DNA from 3 places in the Cytobacillus spongiae genome. Region 3 is predicted to be linked to each of the others. Evidence: riboswitches for the same ligand, from Rfam matches in the RefSeq annotation. Region 3 holds a riboswitch; each other region holds the start of a gene.
The links. A riboswitch is a leader RNA that binds a small molecule or an ion and turns the genes downstream of it on or off. The one in region 3 is predicted to bind cobalamin.
Positions count from the first base shown of each region.

Region 1 (5,943 bases), 1.4 Mb from region 3:
AACACTAGAGCATATCGAAGAGGAACAACAATTTCTAGATAACCTCTATCAGCTGTTGAAACCTGGTGGAACCTTAATCATTTCAACACCTTTTGGGAAAGGTCGTGGAGTTGAATGTGGCTCTCCTTTTCATGTTCATCAATTAACCGTAAATGAATTTCACGCTTTATTTCCACAATACATGGAAGCGAAATTCTATGTACAAGACGGGGTATTAATTGAACCACATAATGAAGAGTTTTCTTATCCGATTGGAATCGCCGTTTGTAAAAAATAAAGGGACGAAAGTAAAAAAGGCTGGGACATAAGTATTTCAGTCAATGGTATATCCGAACGATCAGGAGTTATCTCCTTTTACTAGTTCGGGTATTTTTGTTTGTGCGGAAAACAATTTTTTCCAAAAATAGTGGAATGGAGCGGAAGCCTCTCGACTACTAAGGGAAATAGAGGAAAAGCTGAGACACCAAAGCGCAGCGAGGGGGCTCAGCTTCCTCCCCGCGGAAAGCGAGTGTCTGCAGCGCAGGTGGAACGAACTTGTTTTTACAACCTACCTATTTTAAAAAAGTCATTGTTCGTCTTTGAGAAGGAGTCATATAGTTATGTCCCAGCCTCTTTTCTAAATCAACCAGCTTTCCCTTTGTGCTTGTTCCTTCATGAACGGTTTATGGCAAACATAAACAAAGGAACTTCCTTTCCAAGTTACTTATTGTATTACGGTTTCATACATATATTAATTATTCACAGCCATTCTTCCGAGTGCCCCATCCTCAACCAAGAGATCCTGTAGGTCATACATGGAGATTGGAAACATAGGAAATCCATAGACATATGGAGTTATTTCGTATAATTGAAAATAAATGACTAGTATTTTATCAGCAATATAAAAATTTTGATTCGGTCTAATTTCAGTAAAATCTCCTAGTGTTTGAATCTTCCTATCATTTATTTGATTCTTGATGATTTTCGATAGCCTTTTTACATAATCACTTCCCGGTCTAAATAAGCTTTCTATCGTACATTTCTGTTTCTTTTTCAGATCAAATGTAAGAGATTGAATGAGGGTCATTCCGTGGGCAGCTTGATTATGATACGTATAGTTGGTTAAGGATAAACTTAGCACTTGACGCTGATTATTTTTTATTTCATATGAGCCCAGCATTTCCTTTACCGTTGACGGCTCCTCTCCTGCTTGTTCATTAATTAGCTTTTGAGTTTGAGAAACAATATCACGATTGATTTGGTGTTCAAATATGATTTCTTTCATACCAAAAATATGCGGATAATATACATTTTCTCTAGTTCCATCACTAACCATTCTTGTTGAAACTGCAACTGGAAATGTCATCGTCATGATGAATCCTCCTTCATAATCGCTGTTCCACACATTGTATTCTATACAGAACAAGGTTATGAGGAGGACTTATTGTAACAAGTATGATAATGACTCTCTTGTTTTATTTTTTCATACGAATTAATAAAGCAGCTATAAATAGGATAACTGCAATTAATAGTGCGGTTCCAGTACCTATTGAAGTAAATAGACTTAAGAGAATAATGATTACCCCGAGTAAAATTAATGTATTTGCCATTTGAATCTCCTCCATTCATAAATTCACTAGCATTTTTGTTTTCTTACTTGAATCTCTTATTCCCCCATTCATATAAGCAATAAACTTTTATATGAAAAATAACACTCTTTTTCATTTGGATCATACATATTCTATCGTCACATGACACAAACTACTAGAAAAAAATGGGTGGAGGATTTTATGGCATTTGTTATTTTTTTCTTTATCTCATGGTTTGTCATCGCGCTATTTGCCGTTACGAAGAAAAGTCTTTCGTTGTCTGCGAATACATTTGTTTTTCTTGTTGTATTAATCTTTAGTGTAAATTTCACCTGGATAATCGTCGATGAATTTGAGTGGGTAACAGTAGCCGAGAAAGCTTTACCCTATACGGCATATCTACTAACTAGAACTATCATCGTCCCTTTTGTTCTGCTATTGCATGTGAATTTTTACAATAATGCGGGAAATACTTCAAAGAAGGTCATAGTTATATTGGCGGCTGTTATATCACTATTATTTGTCAGTGTCCTCTCTCGTTCTTTAGGTATTACAGAATACATGGAATGGAATTATGGATATAGTGCCCTTTATTATCTATTTTTGAACGGAGTGGCTATACTTACATCTAAGCTTTACAAGTGGCTCTCTAGGAATGAGGTGAGCTTCTCATGATGCTTTGGGAATCCTTTGATCAAAATGAAATCTATATACTACTCTTATTCTCTGTTGCCTTAGGAGCTTTTCTGTTGTTTAAAAAGATTCTTCCCAGGTATATCACAATATTATTTTTAACGTGGGGCTTTGCGAGCTCTCTCTTATTTGATTTCACCATTGGCGGAGGATTTCATGACTACTATAAAGTAAACGACTCCAATCATTACGAGCTCTTTGATTTAATCACTTACTTTTCCTTTTCGTTTTTCGGCTATTTCTTTGTGTATTTTTATGAGAAATTTGCTATACAAAAAGTTACATTTATCCCCTATATCCTAGGCTGGACAGTTATCGGTTTAACGATGGAAAAATTGTCAACTATTATGGGTGTCATCCATTACCAAGATGGATATAGTATTCAATTCTCTGTAGTCGTATTTTTAATTGTACAGACCACAACGGCCCTGTATTATGAGCTAGTTAAGCGGAATTCAATATCTCCTGAAGGCAATTAGCTAACATTTGTTTAGATGGAAAAGAGCTTCTTCGGAAGCTCTTTTCCACCACATTCTGTTCTGAGCTTTCTCTAGCAACAGGGTCAAAGCAAATTGAAACCCACAAACGAGATTAATGTCCCTAGGTTTACCTAAAGCCCAACATCAATCCTTAAACAGCTTTCGTGACTCTTCTGGAACAAACACAACTTCTTGGATTTTATGGTCAGATGTTAGGTTGAGTAGCACCATTTCACCATTACTAAATTTCAGTAACTCGTAGGTCTGGAAACTCGTAGCACTGCTCATTCGTTGATATACTTGGTTTAGCACTTGTTCTGATAGTTGGTGCTCTCTTCCATCAGCAATGTAAGGCGAAATAATCTTTATATTATTCGTTCGAGCCGCTTCTTTAAACTGGATGCCTACTTCAACTGGACCTACTTTAGCGAACAGCACCTGATGGATGAGTAAATAGCATGAAGTTAAGACAGATAGATAACACCAAGACGGTTTTTCTTCGATTCATGTTTCATCACCCAAACTCATTTTCCCATTTATACCCTATAATCAACAGATATTTCAGACTTCTACTTTATTGCTTGGCTAATTTCTTAAACTCCTGATATTGTTCAGCCGTAATGCTACTTCCAATTCTAGCCATCATAAAGTTGGTTTCATAGAGGGCAATATCAGGATCTGTTGTTTCAAATTCGATGAATTCTGCTGACTTTAGTACATTTTTCAGAATTCTGCTATAAGGAAGCGGATCTCCATCTGTCATTCCCAGATCCCAGTGCCAACAATACTCCAATGACACAATGATAGATTGTACCATTTCATCTTCCTCAAATAACCCTTGTATAAGCCTTTTTCCTAGTCCTAAATTTCGAAAGGAAGGTGCTACCTCCATCACACCTACCATTTTAAGGTAGGGGAGTTTATGCCAGCGCTCATCCTCTTCTGGTGGAAGAATAATGGTGTATCCTACAATATAGTGCCCGGAGACAGCTAGGGTCATCATTGCATTTCCCCTCTCGATCGCCTTAATCATAGCCATTTGCTGATTTTCTGCTGGACGAAATCGGTTTAATTGTTCATGAAACGGAATCGTTTGTAACCTTCCTTTCATCTCCATTTGATCTTTAATCAACTCTACTTTCATAGTTCATCCCCCATTTCCATGAGGCAGAAAAAAACCACCTCTCTAATAAGAGAGATGGAAGATACACAACGTAGATTCATTAGCAAACAGACCTGTCGTCCCGCCAACACACCTCGTTGCATCTTCCTAGCTCCCGAAGAAGATACGACACATAAATAAGGCAGGTCTCCTGACTTGTGTTTCCTCCTACTCTAAGCCCTTCCCATCAGAAGACAGTGGCATGCTTATTTCGTCAACACTTACAGTTGCGGGAACAGTCCTGGATTTTCACCAGCTTCCCTTTTAAGTCCAAGTGGACACCTTATCTACCGGTAATATCATTATTTCATGTTGATACATTCTTTAAAAATATTGAATTTCCTGCCTATGAATAGGACTTTATCTATTCTTTGCCATTCTGTAATTTTTTCACCGATAAAAAATGCTGATACGCTCTAATCCTTTTATTAAGCTGATAAATTAATGGCCATGATAAGAGAAGAATCAATAACGCATAGCCATAAAATGCAGCTTCAAAGATGATGGCCCATCCACCGAAGAACAAATTCCCCATTAAATATATGAATAAAATTAACAATGACGTAATCATGTATTTTGTAATAAATGGAATCTTGCTACTTGTAAGTACTTTTACATGAACCCAAACAGAAATCACACAAGAAACCATGGCAATCACCATACTAAAGAAATAGCTTTCTACGGATGAAAATAAATTTTCTCCCATTAGAAAAAGAACGATTGCTCGGATCACCATACCTAAAACAGCTGATATGATAATTGCTTCTATAAAATATTTTTTCATCGCATCTTACCTCATTCCTAAAAACTCTTTAAACGGTCCAACAAAGCTTTTGGAAACTTCCACTTCTTTTTTTGAATGAACAAATTTGAGAAGCAGTCTGCGATTGAACCAAGGAATTATTTTCGCAACGGAATCAATGTTAACGATAAAGGAACGGTTTACTTTAATAAACCGTTCATTTGGCAAACGTTCCTCCAGTTGATAGAGTTTTTCTTTTAAACGATATACCTCTTTTGCTGTATGACATAATACGGCAGAATCCACTGCTTCAAAGTACAATACTTGCTCATGGTCAATCACATAAAATTCCTCATTGTGACTTCCAATAATTTTTGATGTAGCTGAGGTAGGGGCGAATGGCTTTAGAATTTCACCTAGCCTGTTCAGATCGTTCGGGTCGAACACAATGCATGGTAAAAAACCGCTATGAAGTCCCTCCTCCACCATGTAAAGATCCGCTTCTCGATAGATTTCTATTCCATATGGTTTTAATCGATTGATTAATTCCTCACGAATTTCATTTCTGCAAACAAGACCTACTCGCATTATAACTCCTTAATGATTCAGCTTTTTTCTTCGCTCCAAGCGATGTATATATACGATGGTTAGAGCTAATATCAGTATAATACAGCCAACCAAATATTTCCCGAACAATGAGTAAAAGGTCGTCACACCTTCTGTCGGAACGTGCCCCCTCATGACCCAGTGGTCTGTTGAGAAATGGTCCATTTTCGTTAAAACCTGACCTTTGTAATCGGTAATCATCGACATACCATTAACGGTTTGCGTAACAACATTCGCCCCGTTCTCAATCCCTCTGAAGTTTCCAACGATCGTATGGTAGGGAGAAAGTTCTCTCCAATCAGCAGATGGAATAAACAAGATATCTACCTTAAGCTCTCCAATTTGATCAACCACTGCAGGAAAATCCTTATCCCAGCATATAATCCCCGAAAGCCGGCCATATTCCGTATCAACGGTGGTCAATTCCTTATTCCCCATGACCGTATTTTCTACCGCATTGCCCCCATATTTATAATGCTCTAATGCTACATCTCCTTCAGGGTTAATGATATATAAGACATTTTCATTCGGTTCTTCCTCCGCTGTGAATATATAGGGAACGGTTAAAATGTAGACCTGATACTTCCTTGCAACCTTTTTTAGCTTATCTAAATACATGGATGTCTGTGATTCATCTATAACGATGACACCCTCTGAATGATGAATAATTTTGGCACCTGATTTTGCCTCAGC
Region 1 is NZ_CP089997.1:904,687-910,629, reverse strand. It holds gene LS684_RS04785 (class I SAM-dependent methyltransferase) at 1-277, shown strand, start outside; gene LS684_RS04780 (DUF3298 and DUF4163 domain-containing protein) at 731-1,351, opposite strand; gene LS684_RS24095 (hypothetical protein) at 1,455-1,589, opposite strand; gene LS684_RS04775 (hypothetical protein) at 1,770-2,243, shown strand; gene LS684_RS04770 (hypothetical protein) at 2,240-2,740, shown strand; gene LS684_RS04765 (GNAT family N-acetyltransferase) at 3,315-3,884, opposite strand; cobalamin riboswitch at 4,027-4,203, opposite strand; gene LS684_RS04760 (hypothetical protein) at 4,267-4,686, opposite strand; gene LS684_RS04755 (LytTR family DNA-binding domain-containing protein) at 4,693-5,232, opposite strand; gene LS684_RS04750 (nitrilase-related carbon-nitrogen hydrolase) at 5,242-5,943, opposite strand, start outside.
Region 1: another riboswitch for cobalamin. It lies ahead of LS684_RS04765 (GNAT family N-acetyltransferase); the one in region 3 lies ahead of LS684_RS11795 (acyl-CoA thioesterase).

Region 2 (5,943 bases), 530 kb from region 3:
ATGAATTTTCAGATAATTATATCACAATAAAAGGCATCTTCCTATTTTTCCCTATAAAAAAGAGAGAAAGAAATCTAGATCTTTCTCTCTCCTATTCTACTTATTGAAAAAGCTCTGGATAGGCTGTCTTCGCTAATAATTCTACCGCATCATCAATTCGAGGCCCTGGTCTAGACAAAACGTCAGCATCTAGTAAGAAGACTTGATCATTCTGGATGGCTTTGATTTGGTCCCAACCCGAACGCCCTTTGATTTCCGCAACTGCATTTTCAACATAATTTACTGTAGTTACAATTAACTCTGGATTTCGAGAAATGACTTCCTCTTCAGCTACCTTAATCCAGCCTTCTTGATCACCAAATACGTTTTCAACCCCCGCACGGTCCACAATCTCCTGCTGGAACGTCTTCATCCCGGTTGTGTAAATATCTGGTGATGGACTGATTTCCAGATATAATGGCATCTTCGTCGTTACTCCTGATAGCTTCTCTTCTACTTCCTTCATATTGGCTTGAATTTCTTCGACTACTTCTTCCCCAACTTCCGCTACACCCATTACGTCAGCCAACTGCTCGATATCTCCGTATACATCTTCAAAGGAACTTGCCGATTGAATAACAAATACAGGAATGCCAGCATCCGTTATCGGCTTTAATGCCTCTTGTTCTCCTACCGTGTAAGCAATCACCACATCTGGCTTTAAAGAAAGTATTTTCTCCGCATTGATATTCACTGAATCAGAAACTCGTTCAATCTTACTTGCTTCTTCCGGATAATGATCATAATCCGTTACACCAATAATTTTCTCCCCCACACCAAGCTCAAATAGGATTTCCGTATTGCTGGGCTGTAAAGAAATCACTGTTTCTGGAACTTCATCAAATGTTACTTCATTTCCTAAGTCATCTGTCACAGTATATGATTGTGGTTCTTCCACTTTTGGTTCTGACTTTTCTGTGGTTTTCTCATCTGCTGCTTGGCATGCCTGTAAAAAAAATACAAGCATAATAATGGATACAAACTTGAATAGTTGTTTTGTTTTCATCATGTTCTCCTATCTATTTCTTCTTTTTCGTAGGGTATGATTCACTAATAAACGGAATTTCTTCGACCCCATTTTGCTTGTTTACGTATACAGCCATGACAAAAAGTACATTGGCAAGCAAATGAGCATAATCGAACAAAATATCTGGTACTTCTCTCTCTAAGCTTACTTTGTGCAATGCACGTACCGACTTTTTCGCTTCACTCCGGCAAACATGAAGAACACACGCTGCCTCCGTTCCTTGTGGAAGTAGAAAATGAGCAATCTGATCTTCCACCTCATTTACATAATAGTCGTACATCTCACTTAATCGATTCAGCTTCTCTTCAGTTATCGCTACCTTTCCACGAACAGACCCGTTTAAATGATAAGCATTTGGCAATAAATACATGAGATCATTATGGACTACCTCTACATCTTTCGTTAAGGCTGCGGCTTGTCCAATACGAGTCGTCAAGGAATCCGTTCGAATTTCAAAATCTACAGTTGATACCGATTCACGCATAAATGGATAACAAAGAAACCGCATGTCTTTTTCCAAATGTTCGCCCCCCTATTGTTCGATTTGAATAGTCTGCAAGAAGCGTCTTTTAATCCAACGAAAAAAAACCGCCCAAAGTTCATTGGCCGGCGAAAAATGCTATGTAAACAGATTAAGTTGTTTCATAGAAAAGCTGCCGTACAATCCTCTTTATTCCGAAGAGCAAAATACGCTCAAGAAAAGGCAGGTCTCCTGGCTTGTGCTTCACTTTACTTTAAGAGCCTTCCCATTTGGTTGCTCAAACAGTGGCATTTCTTATTTCATCAGCACTTACAGTTGCGGAAACAGCTTCGGCTTCTTACCGAATTCCCTATTATGCTATCAACATAGCACCCAATCTCTGCAATACATATTCAATTAATACTTATTTTACTATAATTAGCTTTCTATAACAAAGAAATATTTTACAATTACTTTACTCTGAGTCTCATCACCCATTGCTCGCCAATTGAGCCCACTTTTCTAATGCCCGTATCTTCAAAGCCAACTGCTAAATAAAGCTGCTTTGCAGGAACATTCTTATGGTTCACAGCTAAGACGATTTCCGTACATTCGGGAAACTCTGTTTGCACAAACTTCTTTAGCAGCATCATGCTTTTTTTCGCATAGCTCTTCCTTTGCTCCGCATAGTTAATCGACAACGCCGTAAGCAGCATGGCATTAGGCTGATCAGAATAATCCTTTACACGCTCTGTAGCATGTAAAAGAAAGTATCCAACAGGCTCATTATCATATAAAATAACCATCCGGTGTTGATCTTCGAATGATTCGATTTTATCCTTAGGCAATGCCGTAAACTGCGCCTGCTCATCCGGAAGTTCAAACGTAAGTAATTTTGGCAAATACACATCCGAAAAATGCACGAACGAAACTTTTCCCATCTTCCATATCCCCTTCAACATTCAATAACCACATTTTAACATAAGAACATACATTCGTCATCGATTTACTTACTATTTTTATTACTTAATGAAAAATGGATAATTCTGAATCATTTCATGATTACTATTTTAAAAGGAAGGAAGGGTAGCCCTGATTTGAAACTGCTCTATTAAAATAAGTTCATCTTAAAACAAGGCTGTTGATTTGCGTTCCAGGCGCTACGCTTTCCGCGGGGCCGGCGCTGAGCCTCCTCGTCGCTTCGCTCCTTCGGAGATCTCACTTGTCCGTTTGATCCCGCAGGAGTCTTCGCTTCTTCCGCTCCAATCAACGGGTTTTCGTCAGGGTTTTCCTGACCAGGGTCAAAAAAATGAAGCTGCCACTGGTTGTGAACTGTTCAAATGTTGATTGATTCGATCTGCCGCTCATTTTGATTCATGGTAAATAACAGTAACCAAATCAAAATGAGGTTTGGTCTTTCTTCCCTTTCACTGTCTCAGATTGTTTAACTGGAAGAATTCTTTTAAATAGACATTCTCTCGTTCAACAGTTGTTCTTTGGTCGTACTTAACTAATTCGATTGTAAGGGAGGTACTCCTTTTTTCATGCCTTGAAATCCAATAGACATAAGGAATTAAAATGATGAAATTCACTCAATTACAAACATAAAGGAAACTTTTTCTAACTGCTACACGTCTACATATTATCTACCAAGTTAGGAGAGAAAAAATGAAGAGATTGCTAGTTAGCTTGTTTGCCGTTGGTCTCTTGTTATTCGTCCTCTTTTATCAAAATGGCATCATCATCAATTCAATTGGCATCTCTTTTGAAAACCCGTTCAAAAAAGCCATAGAAGTCCCAGACTTGTACGCGCAAGTTGACATAAATGCCAATGGAATTGCAGACCCCATTGATATCGTTCAAAGCGCACGAAAAGAGGTTGACCAAAAAACACTATATAAGAGCGAATATTATGCTGGTGGATACCCACCAGAAGATGAAGGCGTTTGCACAGATGTGATTTGGAGAGGGTTTCACGGGGCGAACATTACCTTAAAGGATTTAATGGATCAGGACATATCAGCGAATGTAGACCTCTACCCACGAGTGGCGAAGCAGCCAGATCCAAATATTGATTTTCGAAGAGTCCCGAATCAAGATGTTTTCTTTCGTCGATATGCAGAGTCCCTAACAACAGACGTGATTCCAGGGAATGCTGCGAATCTTGAGCAATGGCAAGCTGGTGACATTGTCGTTTTTCTTTCAGACTCACTTGACCACATCGGCATCATATCAGACAAACGAACAAAGGATGGTATTCCATACGTCATTCACAACACTCCCCCTTTCGCAGCTGAGATCAAACTAACTTCTTTTCAAGCTCCGATTACCGGTCATTATCGCTGGAAATTTTAGATAAAAAAACAAAGGTAAGCTGCTAATAAAGTCAGCTTTCCTTTCCAGTATGAAAAAGTCCAAGTTTGCAAAAAAAAAAAAACGTGGCTGCGACATCAGTATTTCAGTCAATGGTCTATCCGAACGATCAGGAGTGATCTCTTTTTACTAGTTCGGCTATTTTTGTTTGTTCGGAAAAAAAATTTTTAAAAAATAGTAGAATGGAGCGGAAGGCACGCGACTCCTAAGGGAAATAGAGGAAAGGCTGAGACACCAAAGCGCAGCGAGGAGGCTCCGGTTCCTCCCCGCGGAAAGCGAGTGTCTGCAGCGCAGGTGGAACGAAATTGTTTTTACGACATAAATATTTTTATAAAAGTCATTGTTCGTCTTTGAGAAGGAGCATTTAGTTATGTCCCATCCTCATATTATTTCGCTATCCAACTTCGTGAACCAGCTCTTAATTTTACTCATGCTTCCTCAGTATTCAGTTCTTTACTCTTCCAATTCTCCAGCCAATTGGACAAAATTTCCTTTAATTCGCTATCGATTGGCTTCTGTACAGACTTTTTATTTTGGTTGATAATTTTACTCATGCGGTATTCTACATCTGTTTTGCGAAGCATATGTGTCATATGTTCAATAACATGTGTTTCACATTCACCTGCAACTAGCTCCTTGATCTTTGGTAAGTCCGTTACTTTCACATTTACATCTTTTGAGCCTGTGATGGCAAGCACTGGGCAAGTTACAAGCGGAAGAACCTTTGATACATCATATTCAAGATGCTCTCTGTTCCATTTCGCATTTATTTTCTTCCATTTATATTTGATAACCGGTTCCGTGGATCCCTTTATAACTTCCATCAACGAATCATTCATCTTCATGATTTTTTGATCTACTTTTAAGAAACGGACTAACCATCCTTGTAAGCCTGTTAACGTCCGAATATCTTGAATCATTTGCTCCCGTTGCCATTCCGTTGTATCAGCTAACGGCTCGGCTGTACCGGCTAGCAGGATCATTCCACTCACTGGAACCTTTTCATTAACAAACGGAGCAATAATACTGCCTTCACTATGACCTAGTAAAATGACTTTCTCTGCATCTATTTGCGGATGTTCTTTGACAAATTCCAGAGCCGCTTTTGCATCGTCAATTAAATCCTTAACACCAGCTTCATAATAATCTCCTTCACTTTCTCCAATTCCCCGCTTATCATATCGGATACTCGCAAACCCATGAACTGCCGCAAGTTCACTTAATTCCTTAAAAATATTCATCGGCATGCCTTTTGCATTTGAATCACGGTCAACTAGGCCACTTCCATGAACCATGACAATCGCCGGATACTTCACAAGATCACCAACTGGAATCGTTACAGTTGCCCCTAATGTATAGCTCCCATTAATCTTCACATTCATTTGTTTGCTCACTTGAATTCCACCTCATCCAATTTTGGATATAAGACGTTTATGCAATTCCATTCGTTCAATTCATTTCTATCTATTTTCTAAAAGGTGTAAATTTTGTTCAATGGGTAAGGTGATGACCACGTTAGTCCCTTCTCCTACCTTGCTTGAAATATCAATTCGGCCTCCATGGGCTTCAACAATTTTATTCGTCGTCATCATGCCAAGTCCTGTGCCTCTTTCCTTTGTCGTATAAAATGGCATCCCCACTTCCTTTAAAAATTCTTCTGGAATACCGCAGCCTTCATCGACAATTTGAATGATTATTTCATAATCAGCGGCTGATTCTAAATGAACCCATACGGTTCCTCCATTTGGCATCGACTCAATGGCATTTTTTAATACATTTACAAATACTTGTTTGATTTGATTTTCAATACAGCATACAAGTGGTAACGAATCATATGTTACCTTTATTTCCACATTATGTAAGAGTGCTTGTGAGCTTAGTAACGTGACAACATGGCTAGTAAGCTTTTGGATGTCTTCATGTTTAAAATTATGGGCTTGCGGCTTGGCATGTAGCAAAAGCTCACTGGTAATGCTTTCAATTCTCAAAATTTCATCCGTCATAATATCGAAATAGGCAGGCACCTCTTCGAATGAAGTTCTAA
Region 2 is NZ_CP089997.1:1,798,781-1,804,723, reverse strand. It holds gene LS684_RS09130 (ABC transporter substrate-binding protein) at 101-1,045, opposite strand; gene LS684_RS09125 (hypothetical protein) at 1,059-1,586, opposite strand; cobalamin riboswitch at 1,752-1,938, opposite strand; gene LS684_RS09120 (GNAT family N-acetyltransferase) at 1,997-2,467, opposite strand; gene LS684_RS09110 (DUF1287 domain-containing protein) at 3,195-3,881, shown strand; gene LS684_RS09105 (alpha/beta hydrolase family protein) at 4,328-5,293, opposite strand; gene LS684_RS09100 (PAS domain-containing sensor histidine kinase) at 5,360-5,943, opposite strand, start outside.
Region 2: another riboswitch for cobalamin. It lies ahead of LS684_RS09125 (hypothetical protein); the one in region 3 lies ahead of LS684_RS11795 (acyl-CoA thioesterase).

Region 3 (5,943 bases):
TCAAGTGCAGATAATGCAAGTTCTACATAAGGGGAACTCTCAAAAGTAGAGAATACAAGCATCATCTCACCTTCCTTTCTATGATCTTACTGCCATGTTCTATCCTTATTTTTGCTGTGTGATGCCAATCAAATGCTTTTGATAGGTTTTGCGAAGCCATTGTTTTTGATCAAGGATGTATAATTTATTTTGCTCTACGGTATTTATGTATGCATCATAAATAGCGAACCCATAGACAGATGGAATAAACATAAACCATTCTTTGTTTATCACCTGAATCATTTGGAGAGGGTTTCCTATGAAGAGGTAATAAATGGATTCCAAGAAGTTTGAAAAATAGAATATGATTAAGGTCCATAGCAATAGAAAAAAACTATTAATAATTTGAAAATTATACAGTTGCCCGAGCCCAGGTAAGAGCATGGACCAAAGTACTGCGTTTAGAGGAATGTTTTTATTGTAGTAATTGATGGCCATACCAGAAATGGTGAATCCACTAGAACTTAAATTACTTAACACGGCGATCTTGTTAAGACTAATTGCTGAGCGGTAGCTATCCCATATGGAAAAAAGATAGACAGGGATATAAAGCAACATCCATTGCTTATCGAGGATTTGTCCTGCTTTAGACCAATCGCCAGTAAACGAGTGCACAATAGCAATATTAATATTGGATTGTGTATTTACAAGTATTTCCCACATAAAGAGAATAATTCCTCGGAGATGCTTTCCGAGCAAAATATGTCCAAAACCAGGTAATGCAGCAGACCACCAAGCAATTATATATGGGTTACGTTGATGAATAATATTCGTTCCATATTTGGTTAAAAGAGCTTTTTGAAACCGGGGATGTGTTTGTGAATGATGTGTATTCATAACCCTTCCTTATGCCATGTATGATAGATTAATTGTCATGTATAGATTTCCCCAAGAATGAAAAAAAATCCATAAATAGAGAAAGTGAAGAGATTTTTAAGGAGTAATTGAACGTATATCGTAACTGCTCCAGTATGTGCCTGTAGAACTACTAAAAAATGATTGTCAAATGTTGTAGATTATATTATACTCAAAACAACACAATATTTAGTACAAAGTACTGTTTGTAATACTATATATGGTTAATAACCGTTAATGAAGGTGTCTGAATAGACTTAATAGGGAATCTGGTGGAAATCCAGAACTGTCCCCGCAACTGTAAGCGTGACGAATAAAGTATCCACTGTCGTTTGATGGGAAGGGCTTTTAGTAGGATGATCGCGAGTCAGGAGACCTGCCTTCTTTAAAGCGTGTTATCTTCTTCGGGAATTGGGAAGGTAAAGACGAGGGTATGATGATTAGATAGGTCGATTCGTTATCTATGATATATATTCTGCGCCTTTTATAGCCCATCCTCAATTTGAGTGATGGGCTTTTTATTGTGCAAAACCCAATTCTCCTGCCGCAATAATCGAAAACTATTGTTAGAAAAGAGGAGAAGTATGATCGAACAACTATCTACCGACGTATCTAGAACAATTCAGACGAAGTTAGTTTTACCCCCTGATACAAATCATATGGGAACAATCTTTGGAGGAACGGTTTTGTCGTACATTGACGAAATTGCTGCTGTTGCCGCTATGAAGCATAGTCAAAAAGTCGTTGTAACAGCCTCGATTGATCGAGTCAATTTCCTTTCATCTGCTAGAGTTGGGGATATTTTAACGCTAGAGGGTGTTGTAGTTTACACCGGAAAAACGTCTATGGAGGTCTACGTAAAAGTCGAGTGTGAACATTTAGATACAAGGGAACGTAGGCTAACAACTGAAAGCATGTTAACCATGGTTGCGATTGATGAAAAAGGAAAACCAAGCCAAGTGCCTCAAATCGTTCCGCAAACGGTTAAAGAAAAAGAGCTATATGATCAAGCAAAAGCGAGAAGGATAAAAAGATAATAGGGGGACCAATCATGCAACAGTTGAAATCAGACTTAAATCAAGTCTTAGAAACAGTAAAGCGTTTTTCAATTGAATACGGTGTCAATACATCAGACCTCGAGGAGGAGTTAATTGGAAAAAATTCATCTTCAATCCAAGAAGCAGCTTTATACTATGCATTGAATGAAATATCAATGGATAAGCCCAATTGGACGTACCTAGCTGCTAGAGTATACATACAAAGCTTGTATGAAAAGGTGGCAGCAGTGAGGGGGTATTCTGCTGAAACAAAATACGGGGATTTTTATCGATTAATTCAACATTTAACAGAGATTGGTGTTTATTCACGCGTGATAGTAGAAACATATAGCAAGCCTGAGATTGAAGAGCTAGGAAAGACGATCAATCCGGAGAAAGATTCCTTATTTAATTATATTGGGATCTTCTTGTTAGCCGATCGCTATTTAGCAAAAGATTATGAAAAGAACATCTATGAGCTTCCACAAGAGCGATTTATGTTAATTGCAATGGATTTAATGAGAAATGAATCAAAAGATCAACGATTAGAGCTTGTAAAAGAAGCATACTGGGCATTAAGTAATTTATATATGACCGTCGCAACTCCAACCCTTTCAAATGCAGGTAAGTCATATGGACAGCTGTCTTCTTGTTTTATTGACACAGTGGATGATTCGCTAGATGGAATATATTTAAACAATTGGGATATTGCTCGTTTAAGTAAAGATGGTGGAGGAATTGGCCTTTACTATGGAAAGGTACGAGCGCTAGGTTCAGATATTAAGAAGTTTAAAGGGAATTCATCTGGCGTAGTTCCTTGGATTCGGTTAGTGAATGACACAGCTGTGAGTGTGGATCAGCTTGGTCAGAGGCAAGGGGCAATTGCCGTCTATTTAGATGTGTTTCATAAGGATATTATGAATGGATTCCTCGATTTGAAGACAAATAATGGGGACGAACGCCGGAAGGCACATGACATTTTTACAGGTGTTACAATTCCGGATTTATTTATGAAAAAGCTGCAAGAGCTTGATGAAAATGGAAGAAGCATTGGGGAATGGCATACATTTTGTCCGCATCAGGTAAAGCAAATAATGGGATGGAAGGATGAAAATGGACAGGCTTTAGGACTTGAAGATTTCTACGATGAAACAGACCGTAAGTGGTTTACTGACAAATATATAGAAGCGATGAATCACCCACTTCTGCCTCGCAAAACGTACCGTGCAATGGATATAATGGCAAGAATAATGGTCGCACAACTTGAATCAGGTACACCTTATATGTTTTATCGTGATGAAGTTAATCGACAAAATCCGAATAAGCATCTAATGGGAATAGGGAAAACATCTATCTACTGTAGTAATTTATGCACGGAAATTACACAAAATATGTCTCCTACAACGATCCAGAATGAATACGAAGATGAAGAAGGAAATATCGTAATCGTAAGAAAACCAGGGGACTTTGTCGTATGCAATCTCTCGTCCATTCATCTTCCAAATGCAGTGAAGGCAGAGGTGTTGGATCGATTGATACGGATTCAAGTTCGAATGCTAGATAATGTAATTGATATAAACCATCTAAGTGTAGGCCAAGCTAGAAAAACAAATGAAACGTATCGAGCAATTGGGCTAGGGACGTTTGGCTGGCATCATTTACTCGCAGTAAATGGAATCCATTGGGAGTCCGAAGAAGCGGTCGCATATGCGGATAAGCTGTATGAAGACATTGCCTATCATGCCATTCAATCTTCCATGGAAATGGCAAAAGAAAAAGGAGCATATGCAAGATTCGAAGGCTCTGAATGGGAAACAGGGACATATTTTAACCGGAAGGGCTATACATCAGCTAGATGGGAAAATCTAAAAGAAGATATACAACAATATGGAATGCGAAATGGCTGGTTACTTGCGGTTGCCCCGAATTCCTCAACTGCAAAGATTGGTGGTTCAACCGATGGAATTGATCCGTTGTATGCGGTTGAATTTGCAGAAGAAAAGAAGAACTTCAAGTTTAAAGTGACTGCTCCAGAGCTCACGCACAATACGTATCCATACTATATGAAAGCACGCCATGAGCTAAACCAGCATTGGAGTATTAGACAAAATGCAGCTAGACAACGACATATTGACCAATCGATCAGCTTTAATATATATGTGCGACATGATATTAAAGCGAAAGAATTGCTGCAGCTCCATATAGATGCATGGAAGTTAGGGTTAAAAACAACTTACTATGTAAGAAGTACATCTCAAGGGGAAATTGAAGAATGTGAAGCTTGCCATAGTTAACGCCATCAGTAGCGAAAAGGAGGAATTCAAATGGAAGCCCACCAAGTATTAACTAAAATAAAACTATTAAACCCAGAATATCCGAATAAAGCAACTGGTGTCATCAATGGGAAATGCTCAGGGATTTTAAACTGGAATGATATCGCCTATCCACAAATGTATCAAATGTACCAAACCTTACTTGCGAATTTTTGGAAGGCACAGGAAATAAACATGCAAGATGATATCAAACAATGGGATGATTTAAACAGCACGGAAAAAGATGTGTTTTTGAGGATTAATACAAGTCTTGCCTCATTGGATAGCTTGCAAACACCGACGATGTCGCAGGTAATGGACTATATTACTGATTCCAGCTTTAAAGCGATATTTGCGGTGATTTCCCAGCAGGAAGCTGTGCATAATGAGTCATATTCTTATATATTTAGTTCATTAATTCCTACTGATGAGCAAAAAGCTCGCTTTGAAGAGGTAAAGAAGGATCCGATTCTCCTCAAACGAAACGGAGTAATTTTAGGCGCATATGAAAAATTTCGAAATGAACCGACTCCACAACATTTATTTGAGCTGGCTATTCACTCCATTAATTTAGAAGGCATTTATTTTTACGCAGGATTCGCTTTTTTCTATCATTTAGCAAGGCAACAGAAAATGTTAAAAACAAGTACGATGATTAGCTACATTCAAAGAGATGAAATGCAGCATGCCTACTTTATGACACAGTTTATTCGAATTCTATTAACCGAAAATAAACGTATCCATACTGAAGATAATATTCAATTTATCTATCAATCCATAGATGAAGCGGTGAAGCTAGAAAAAGAATGGGCGAATCATATTCTAAAAGATATTCAAGGAATTGATTTAGGTGAATTTGAACAATATGTAGAATATCTCGCGAATAAACGAGTTCGGCAGCTAGGTCTATCAAATATATACCCAGAGCGAGAAAATCCGATGCCTTGGATCCGTGTTTTTAGTGATGAAATGATGAATGATACAAAAACGGATTTCTTTGAACAGAAGCCAAGGAATTACACGAAAGTATCTAAGTCCAATGGATTTGATGAACTATGAAAATAGCCATTGTGTATACGTCCATTAGTGGAAATACAAAGGAAGTAGCAGAACTATTATTTCAACAATTCTACCAGGAGGAAAATCATGTAGATCTGTATTCGATCCATGAATTTGACCTTGCCCGTATGGATGAATATGACGCATTATTAATCGGCACATATACATGGGGAGATGGGGAATTGCCAGAATCGATGTGGCCACTGTATCAAAGAATCGAAAAGGAGCCCTTTCCTTCCTTAATAACAGGTGTATTTGGAACAGGAGATTGCTTCTATCCCAAATATTGCGGGGCTGTGGATGTGATGAAAGACTTACTACAGACACAGACGAATTTGGCTGTTACGTTAAAAATTGAGCTATCTCCACAGTTACAAGATATAGGTCGCTGTGAGGCCTTTGTTGAAAAGATAGTCACACGTTATCATAGCAAGTACATTCAATTGATGTAAATGTAAAGAAAGGCCTCCTATTTCGGGGGCTTTTCGTTCGGTTTGAATATTCTGAAATTTGTTTGTATTTGTAAAAAAATTGATTTTTACATATAATCCTAATATATAAAATTTAGGGAGAAGTTTGGATGATTAGTCGATTTTATTCTTATTACAAGCCTTATAAAAAATTGTTTGTCTTAGACTTTA
Region 3 is NZ_CP089997.1:2,333,525-2,339,467, reverse strand. It holds gene LS684_RS11805 (glycine zipper family protein) at 1-65, opposite strand, end outside; gene LS684_RS11800 (hypothetical protein) at 106-876, opposite strand; cobalamin riboswitch at 1,119-1,292, shown strand; gene LS684_RS11795 (acyl-CoA thioesterase) at 1,479-1,931, shown strand; gene LS684_RS11790 (ribonucleoside-diphosphate reductase subunit alpha) at 1,946-4,225, shown strand; gene LS684_RS11785 (ribonucleotide-diphosphate reductase subunit beta) at 4,256-5,302, shown strand; gene LS684_RS11780 (flavodoxin domain-containing protein) at 5,299-5,754, shown strand; gene LS684_RS11775 (ABC transporter ATP-binding protein) at 5,883-5,943, shown strand, end outside.